DNA from 4 places in the Streptomyces sp. NPDC008150 genome. Region 3 is predicted to be linked to each of the others. Evidence: riboswitches for the same ligand, from Rfam matches in the RefSeq annotation. Region 3 holds a riboswitch; each other region holds the start of a gene.
What was found. A riboswitch is a leader RNA that binds a small molecule or an ion and turns the genes downstream of it on or off. The one in region 3 is predicted to bind cyclic di-AMP.
Positions count from the first base shown of each region.

Region 1: it holds a riboswitch for cyclic di-AMP, as region 3 does, so the genes downstream of both, ACFZA0_RS22150 (HYD1 signature containing ADP-ribosyltransferase family protein) here and ACFZA0_RS11720 (peptidoglycan DD-metalloendopeptidase family protein) in region 3, are expected to answer to the same signal.
Region 2: it holds a riboswitch for cyclic di-AMP, as region 3 does, so the genes downstream of both, ACFZA0_RS24285 (peptidoglycan DD-metalloendopeptidase family protein) here and ACFZA0_RS11720 (peptidoglycan DD-metalloendopeptidase family protein) in region 3, are expected to answer to the same signal.
Region 4: it holds a riboswitch for cyclic di-AMP, as region 3 does, so the genes downstream of both, ACFZA0_RS27150 (peptidoglycan DD-metalloendopeptidase family protein) here and ACFZA0_RS11720 (peptidoglycan DD-metalloendopeptidase family protein) in region 3, are expected to answer to the same signal.

Region 1 covers NZ_JBIBHJ010000009.1:39,016-41,205, forward strand. The annotation lists gene ACFZA0_RS22145 (DUF6881 domain-containing protein) at 1-477, opposite strand, end outside; gene ACFZA0_RS22150 (HYD1 signature containing ADP-ribosyltransferase family protein) at 478-822, opposite strand; cyclic di-AMP (ydaO/yuaA leader) riboswitch at 858-1,052, opposite strand; gene ACFZA0_RS22155 (DUF6009 family protein) at 1,380-1,751, shown strand; gene ACFZA0_RS22160 (hypothetical protein) at 2,083-2,190, shown strand, end outside.
Region 2 covers NZ_JBIBHJ010000010.1:185,078-187,267, forward strand. The annotation lists gene ACFZA0_RS24280 (tyrosine-protein phosphatase) at 1-638, opposite strand, end outside; cyclic di-AMP (ydaO/yuaA leader) riboswitch at 1,064-1,225, shown strand; gene ACFZA0_RS24285 (peptidoglycan DD-metalloendopeptidase family protein) at 1,228-2,124, shown strand.
Region 3 covers NZ_JBIBHJ010000003.1:528,948-531,137, forward strand. The annotation lists gene ACFZA0_RS11715 (SpoIIE family protein phosphatase) at 1-867, shown strand, start outside; cyclic di-AMP (ydaO/yuaA leader) riboswitch at 1,117-1,274, shown strand; gene ACFZA0_RS11720 (peptidoglycan DD-metalloendopeptidase family protein) at 1,286-2,190, shown strand, end outside.
Region 4 covers NZ_JBIBHJ010000012.1:187,712-189,901, reverse strand. The annotation lists gene ACFZA0_RS27155 (insulinase family protein) at 1-726, shown strand, start outside; cyclic di-AMP (ydaO/yuaA leader) riboswitch at 964-1,143, shown strand; gene ACFZA0_RS27150 (peptidoglycan DD-metalloendopeptidase family protein) at 1,157-1,909, shown strand; gene ACFZA0_RS27145 (FCD domain-containing protein) at 2,121-2,190, shown strand, end outside.

The DNA of each region.
Region 1 (2,190 bases), on a different contig from region 3:
AGCGTTCGTCGAGTTCAGAATCTCATACGCCCGCCGCAATGCTTCCTTTCGGGAGGCGAGTACGGCGATAGTTCGATGCTTTTGCGCCGTAACGACGGACCATCCGGATGCTGTTTTATGAATTCCGAGAGTCCGCTTTTTTCCCCCTTTTGCCGTAAGTCGAATTCCAGTGTCTTTTCTGCCCAGGGGGCGTCTTTTGGTGACAGATGTAGCCGCGTTCCATTTTTTCTCGAACGCCTTGGCGGTAATGATTTCAGGCGTAAATTCTCGCTGCTGGGCGATGACGTTTGGGTCGGGGATTGGGAATTCTCCCAATTCGCTACCCTCTTTCGCCCTATCGGTATCGGCGTATCCAAGGCGCCCATCTGCGAATTTTTCGACCTTGCGGCTTTCATAGCCGTCCTCGCCGATTTCGCTCCAGATGGTTACGGGATCGTCGGGGGAGTTGTGGTGCCAAACCACCTTCAGGTAGCGCATCTAGTTCATTCCCCAGTCCTTGATCCGCCCGTTCAGATCGAGAGGTTCGGTTCCGAGTACCACATATACATGGGCCCGTCCCAAGTTTACCGTCAGCCCGGAGGTGTCGATCTGGACGAAGTGCGTGAACCGTGCTGCTGCGAAGGGCATCCTGACCAGGGCGTGGGACAGGTGGCTCCCTGCGAGGCTGCCGGGGGTGATGTCAGTCAAGTACTGCCCGTCACCGTACCGGGCGTCTTTCGGGTTGGTGCTGCGGAGGGATGGGAGTAGGAGCTGACTCCTCAAGATTCCAGCCTGACCCTCTTCCGTGGTGTAGTGAAAGAGGTGCACAGGGTGACCACCCATGCCTGCAGCGGGCACATCAACCTTCTGGGACACTGAACGCCTTTCGCCACCGCCTGCGAAAGATGACCTGTCGGGTTCGGGCTGGCGAAGAAGCCCGGCCGCCCGGAGGCGGCTTCACCCCAAGAGAGACGCTAAATGATCTCTCGCCGTGCTTGGGTCTTCCGCTCCTGCCGGTCCGCTTGTCAAGTCACGTAGACCCATACAGCGGCAGGATTCGGCGGCTGCGCAGGCTGCTCCATCTCCAAGACGGAGCCCGATGTCACCCCAAATCCTAGCAGTCGCAACCGAGTTCACGTTCGACACAGTCCGGAATTGGCACACGCTGCGCGCGATTGCGATACCTGGAGCGCTAGGCCGTCCTCGGGGCACGCGAGGGTGGCCAACGATGGCCGTCAACCCATGAGGGCCGCGGCTAGCTAGACCTAAGTGTCCAGCCACATCCTGGGTCGCCCGGAGTTGATGGGAATTGCCGTGCCGTGCGCAGGGCCTGAAGTAGATGGTCGCCCAGGTTGGTGCGACCACACTGTGACTCCGGCTCCAACGCTGCGGGAGGAACGATGGGCGAGACCCCCAGAGCTCTTGAGTACGAGGACGGCATCGTGTGGACCGAAGACATCGATCGGTTCGACTACGTCAGACAAACCGTTGAGCTGTTCGTTTCAACCCGTAGGCGCCCGGTCCCGTGGACCGGTAGTGGCCGACGTGTTGGCTACGCGGTGCTTCGCCTGGACGCGCCGGCTGGAGACGAACCAGGCAGGTTCATCCGACGCGTCTTCTGGGTCAAGAACTACGACAGGTCCGAGCAGCAGCCTGATGGGACCTACGAGCGCACAGCGCCCAGCGAAGCGGTCGACCCCCGCACTGTTGCCCCCGGAGTCTGGGGCGACCTCACGGAGCGGGCCTGGGGAGCGCCCCTGCCTGAAGCGTAAAACTCTGGCCGTTGAGGCACGCACGGTGGACGAGACGTGGACGGCTTGAGCCCAGACTGACGGGTGCTCCCGCACCTGTGCAGGTCAGCGTGCTCCCTGGACTGCCCTGCTGGGGGGACTGTAAATCTGCCGGCTCAGCCTTCCCAGGTTCGAATCCTGGCGCCGCCACACGACCGAGAGGGTCCGTGAACAGCAGCAATGCTGAGCACGGGCCCTCTCGTCGTTTCCGCGGCCGGGGGAGTGGAGCGGTACCCGCCCCCGGCCGTCCCCCGAGGGCGCGTCCGGGAGCGGCTCGGGGGCGTTGTCGGCGGGCGGGGGCACACTGGCACGTATGTCGTCACGTCGCAGGTTGTGCCCCGAGTGCCGTCGCGAGATCGCCGTCGTCGCGGGGCGTTTCGCACGGCACGACCCGCCGGGAGCCCGCGAGCACGGTGAGCTC
Region 2 (2,190 bases), on a different contig from region 3:
ATCACCTCGGGCGAGTAGGCATCGGCGGACGTGCCGCTGCGGCGCACCTTGTAGCGCCTGTGCTTGGCGTTCGACTCCAGGTAGTCGGCGAGGATCGCGTCCCGCTCGACCCCGACCGCCAGCAGGGTCACCGCGACGGACAGGCCCGCGCGGTCCTTGCCCGCCGCGCAGTGCATCAGCACCGGCACGCTGTCCTCGGCGATCGCGCGCAGCACCCGGGAGTGCTCGGCCGTGCGGGTCGTCACGATCTCGCGGTAGGACGCGATCATGCGGTTCTCCGCCTTGCCGTCGCCCAGCAGCGAGCGGAGCTGGTCGACGTCGCCCTCGCGGATCATCTTCCAGAACCCGGAGCCGTCCGCCGGGTCGCTCAGCGGCAGGTTCACGTTGCGCACGCCCGGCAGCTCGACGTCCGGGCCCTCCAGGCGGCGGTCGGCCTCGTTGCGGAAGTCGAAGATCGTGTGCAGCCCCAGGGAGCCGAGGAACACCGCGTCCTCCCCGGTCGCGTGCGCCAGGTGACCGCTGCGGAACAGCACGCCGCGGCGCACCGTGCGTCCGTCCGTGGTGGGCAGTCCGCCCACGTCGCGGAAGTTGCGGACGCCTGTCAGCTCGGGTTCGGTCGACGGCACTCGCTGCGTCACGGGGACTCCCTCCATACGGCCCCGGCGGCGCGGCTCCACGTGTCGCCGACGGTGGCGCTCCGACCCTACGACACGGCCCGCCGCCCGCGGGACGGCCCGATTTCCGCACCGGTGCGCGACATCGCCGATGTGTCCGCAATGGTGCATTCGCCCCGAATGAGGCGCAGATAAAGAGGGGTTCACCGGGTCCTGGTGAGGAGCGTCATATTCGTGACCGTCCGTGGCGGGTTCCGCTCTCGGAATTCCGTTGAGTTCCGCGGCAATTGGAAATGCCGCATCCGGCGAAATTGCACACAGGGTCACCGGAATTCCGGGCAAAGGATCAAGAAAGGGCCATGGCGGACAAGGTCGTGCTTGTTTCCGTACGTTCGGTTCGCCTACGTTCACCTCCGATCCGGACGGACGCCCAATCCTGCCGCCGCCCGGAACTCCACACACCCACCCGTGCACGGCAGGAGCGGGGGACCCACAGGCACGACCGCCTGTTCCGGTTCCCGGAACGGCTCGGGGTGAAGCCGCTCTCTCGCGGCCGGGCATCTCCAGCCCGAACCCGACAGCTCGCCCCGCAGGCGCCGGAGAGGAAACAGCCATGCCCGCACAGGGTAAGCACCGCCGTTCGAAGGCCCAGCGCCTCACCCGCACCATCGCCGTCGCCGGCACCACCGGCGGCATGGCGCTCGCCCTGCCGCTGATCGGCGCCGCCGGAGCGCACGCGGCGACGCAGCAGAGCGCCCCCGCGCAGCAGTCCGCCGCGCACGGCGCCACGACCTACACGGTGAAGTCCGGCGACTGGCTCGCGCGGATCGCCGAGCAGCACCACGTCGACGGCGGCTGGAAGAAGCTCTACCAGGACAACCGCGCGGCCGTCGGCTCCGACCCATCGCTGATCCACGCCGGCCTGAAGCTCACGCTCGGCACCGGTTCCGCGACGGCGGGCGCCTCCACCACGGCGACGACCTCCTCGTCGACGGAGTCCAACTCCGCGGCCCAGAAGGCCACTTCCGGCTCGTCCGACGCCACCGCGGCCACGACCTCCACCGACTCCGGCGCGCATGCCGACTCGGCCTCCACGTCCACGGGCTACACCCTCCCCGTGACCGGAGCCACCATCGGCACCGGCTACCACGTCGCCGGCAGCATGTGGTCCAGCGGCTACCACACCGGTGTCGACTTCGTCGTCCCGACCGGCACCAGCGTCAAGGCCATCGCGGCCGGCACGGTCGTCTCCGCCGGCTACGACGGCGCGTACGGCAACGAGGTCGTCATCAAGCACGCCGACGGCAAGTACTCCCAGTACGCCCACATGTCGCAGCTCTCCGTCTCCACGGGGCAGACCGTGACCGAGGGGCAGCAGATCGGCCTGTCGGGCGCCACGGGCAACGTGACCGGCCCGCACATGCACTTCGAGATCCGGACCACGCCGTACTACGGCTCGGACGTCGACCCGGTCGCCTACCTGAGCGAGCACGGGGTCACCGTCGGCTGACGCCGCCGCGGACCGCAGAGGGCCGGACCCCGATCCCGGGGTCCGGCCCTCGGTGCGTCCGCCTTA
Region 3 (2,190 bases):
CGGGCGGAGCTGGACACCGTCGACCGGGTCGACGCGATCACCGAGGTGATCACCGTGGTCACGGTGTCCGTCCTCGCCGTCGTCATCAACCTCGTCGTGCGGCGCAGCGACGAACGCCTCGCCTCCGCGCGGGAGATCGCCGAGGCGGCCCAGCGCGCCGTGCTGCCGCAGCCCGCCCACCGGATCGGCGGGCTGGACATCGCGGCCCTGTACGAGGCGGCGCAGGCGGACGCGTTCATCGGCGGCGACCTCTACGCGGTGCAGGACAGCCCGTACGGGGTGCGGCTCGTCGTCGGGGACGTGCGGGGCAAGGGGATGAGCGCGGTGGCGGCGGTCGCCGTGGTCATCGGATCGTTCCGGGAGGCCGCCGAGCAGGAGGCCACGCTCCAGGCGGTCGCCCAGCGGCTGGAGCGCGCGCTGGCCCGCGAGGGCACCCGGCGCAACGGCCTCGACGCCTTCGAGGGATTCACCACCGCGGTCCTCGCCGAGATCCCGCACGGCCTCGACGTCGTCCGCCTCGTCAGCCGCGGGCACCCGCCGCCGCTGCTGCTGGACGCGGACGGCGCGGTCACCACCCTGCTCGTGCGCGAGCCGTCGCTGCCGCTGGGGATGGGCGACCTGGGGATGTGGCCGGACCGCGTGGAGGAGTCGGACTTCCCGAGCGGGGCGACCCTGCTCTTCTACACCGACGGCCTGTCCGAGGCGCGCGACGCCCGGGGCCGCTTCTTCGACCCCGCGCGTCGCCTTTCGGGGCGCCCCTTCGACGACGCCGACCAGTTGGTCGCGACGGTCGCCGCCGAGGTGCGGCGCTACTCCGGGGGCGGCACCGCGGACGACATGGCGCTCCTCGCGGTCCGCCGGCCCTGACAGCCACCCGCACGGACGTTGTCACCGAGCGTGCCCGGACGGCAGCCCAGCGCATAACGACTGACACACCGTCAGATGAGAGAGGTCGCGCGGGGGCCGGTCAACTCGCCCGGATTGGACCACCGGTGGCCGGTTGTGTCCGGCGGAGAAGCGTTAATGATCAAGGAGAACGGCTTGGAAACCATGCCTCCTGTCTATTAACGTTCGATAACGCAGCGCGGTCGTCCCAGCCGTCACAAGAGGCGGCTCCGTGCGCACGCGCCGAATCCCGCGAGGGAACCGGGGAACCACCAACTTGGGGTGAATCGAGCGTATGTGGCCGTGCTCCGCACGGGACGTATACGCGCGTAGGAGACCTTCTGCTCCGAACCCGTCAGCTAACCCGGTAGGCGAGACGGAAGGAAAGGAGCACGCCCGAGTGGCGTCGAACAGGCCTGCCCCCTACGCGCCTCAGGTACCGGAGCCCCGGTTCCCCGAGACCGGGACCCTCGCCCGCGGCGACGGCGCCGACGAGGCCCCCTGGGGAGAGTGGAATCCCACCGAGGAGTCCATTCGCCCCGTCGTCCGGGGCAAGCACCGCGTGGGCAAGCAGCGCGGCGGCGGACTCGCCCGCAGCTCCACCGTCCTCGGTGTCGGTGTCATCGCGGCCGTCGGCGCGGGCGGCATGGCCAGCGCGCAGCCCGGCAAGCCGCCGGTCTCCATATCCGTGCCCCACCTGCCGTCCGTCGGCGCGCTGATCGACGACGTCGAGCCGGGCGCCGACGCCCCGGAGGGCTCCGCGACCGCGCTCAGCACGGTCGGCGTCAGCACCGCCGACGCCGAGCAGGGCGCCTCCGACGCCGGTGAGGCACTGCGCGCCCGCATCCTCGCGCAGGCCGAGAAGCAGCAGGACCTGGCGGACAGCAAGGTCCAGGCCGAGGCCACCAAGGCCGCCGCCAAGCAGGTCGCCGCCGTCGCCGCGAAGGCGGCCAAGGAGGCCGAGGCGAAGGCCACCGCGGCGAAGGAGAAGGCGGAGGCGGAGGCCAAGAAGAAGGCCGAGGCCGAGCGCCTGGCCGAACTGGCCAAGCAGTACACGCTGCCCACCTCCTCGTACACGCTCACGTCGCGGTTCGGCGAGGCCGGCTCGCTCTGGTCCTCCGGCTACCACACGGGCCTCGACTTCGCGGCCCCCACGGGCACGCTGATCAAGGCGATCCACAGCGGCACGATCACCGAGGCGGGCTGGGCCGGCTCCTACGGCTACCGCACGATCCTCACCCTGGACGACGGCACCGAGCTGTGGTTCTGCCACCAGTCGTCGATCAACGTCACGGTCGGCCAGAA
Region 4 (2,190 bases), on a different contig from region 3:
CTCGGCGACACCCTCGGCGAGTGGACCGGCTCCACGGCCGAACCGCTGCCCGTGGCACCGATCACCGCCGACGACACCGGCCGTGTGGTCATCGTCGACCGGCCCGGCGCCGTCCAGACGCAGCTCCTCATCGGGCGCACCGGCCCGGACCGGCACGAGAGCGTGTGGCCGGCCCAGGTGCTCGGCACGTACTGCCTCGGCGGCACCCTCACCTCCCGCCTGGACCGCGTGCTGCGCGAGGAGAAGGGCTACACGTACGGCGTGCGGGCGTTCGGCCAGGTGCTGCGCTCCGCGCCGCCCGCGCCCGGCGGTCCGACGGGCGCCGCGATGCTCGCCATCAGCGGTTCCGTCGACACCCCCAACACGGGCCCGGCACTGGACGACCTGTTCAAGGTGCTGCGCACGCTGGCCGCCGAGGGTCTCACCGACGCCGAGCGGGACGTCGCCGTGCAGAACCTGGTGGGCGTGGCCCCGCTCAAGTACGAGACGGCGGCGGCCGTGGCGGGCACGCTGGCCGACCAGGTCGAGCAGTACCTGCCCGACGACTACCAGGCGACCCTGTACCGCCAACTCGCCGGTACGGGAACGGTGGAGGCCACCGCCGCGGTCGTCAACGCGTTCCCGGTGGACCGGCTGGTGACGGTCCTCGTCGGCGACGCCGCCCAGATCAAGGAGCCCGTCGAGGCGCTCAACATCGGCCCGGTGACGGTCGTTTCGGCGGAATAGCCCCCGGTCCGGACTCCGGCGGGGCGCGGCCCGGCCGGAGTTCGGGCGGCAGGCGCGCGAGGTGCCCCGGTGACGCGAGCGTCACCGGGGTTTCCTTATGCCCGAATTGGCAGAGAGTCGGCCCGTCTGGACTGTGGCATGCGCTACAAAAGCCCCGTTCGGTTTGAGGATGGAAAGTTGTCCCGATTAGCGTCGGCGCGGCTGTCCGTCAGAGCAGTGCGCCGCGACCGCGGCACCGGACAGTCATCGCCGAGTCCCCGTACGGCGCGAGCCAGGGGAGCCGGGGACCCGCGCGTGTGCGAACACGCAGTCCCTGGGGTGAATCGGTCGACCGCGCGCACGCCGTGCGGAAGTCCGTAGGAGACCTTCCTGCTCCGAACCCGTCAGCTAACCCGGTAGGCGAGAGGGAAGGAAAGGACCGCCCATCACCATGGCGTTCACCCACGCCACCGGGAAGCACCGCCGTACGAGCCGCGTCAGACGCGGCAGCGCCCGCATGGCGGGCGTCGCGGCCCTCGCCACGACAGGCGTCGTCGGCACCCTCGCCGCCCCGGCACTCGCAGCAGAACCCTCCGCCGGCCCGACCGGACTCCTCCCCATCGTCACCCTCGGCAGCTCGCTCGCCGACCAGGTCGACGCGCAGGCCGCCGCCCAGCGGCAGGCCGCGGAGGAGAAGGTGGCCGAGGCGGCGGCCCGCAAGGAGGCGGCCGCCCGCGCGGAACAGGCGCACGCCGCCAAGGTCCGCGCGGCCCGCGCCGCCGAGCGCAAGCGCCTGAACACCTACGTCCTGCCGATCACCGGCTCGTACGTCTCCACCGGCTACCGGACCGGCGGCTCCCTGTGGTCCTCCGGCGCGCACACCGGCGTCGACTTCCACGCCGCGAGCGGCACCTCCGTGCACGCGGTGGGCTCGGGCACCGTCGTCCAGACCGGCTGGGGCGGCGCCTACGGCAACCAGATCGTCATCCGCATGAGCGACGGCATGTACACGCAGTACGGGCACCTGTCGTCCATCGGGGTGTCGGTCGGCCAGAAGGTCACCCCCGGCGACGTGATCGGCCTGTCCGGCGCGACCGGCAACACCACCGGACCCCACCTCCACTTCGAGGCGCGCACCACCGCCGAGTACGGCTCCGACGTCGACCCGGTGGGCTACCTCCGCTCGCACGGCCTGGACGTCTGACCGCACCGCCGGGCGGTCCCCCTCCGAACACCGGTTCCGTTTCCCCGTGCCCCGGCGCATCGCGCCGGGGCATTCGGTGTTTCACGGTCACGCTGTCCAAAAAATATCCATGGATTCCGACCCCCCGTCGGAAATTCCGGCCGCCTGCAATAGAGTCACTGAACACACGTCAATCGTCGACGTTTCACGGGGATTAAGGCGGAGGTCGGTCATGCGCATTCCGGCACACTCGGTGTGCACGGCGATCCGGGACGACATCATCGCCGGTGTCTACGAGCGGG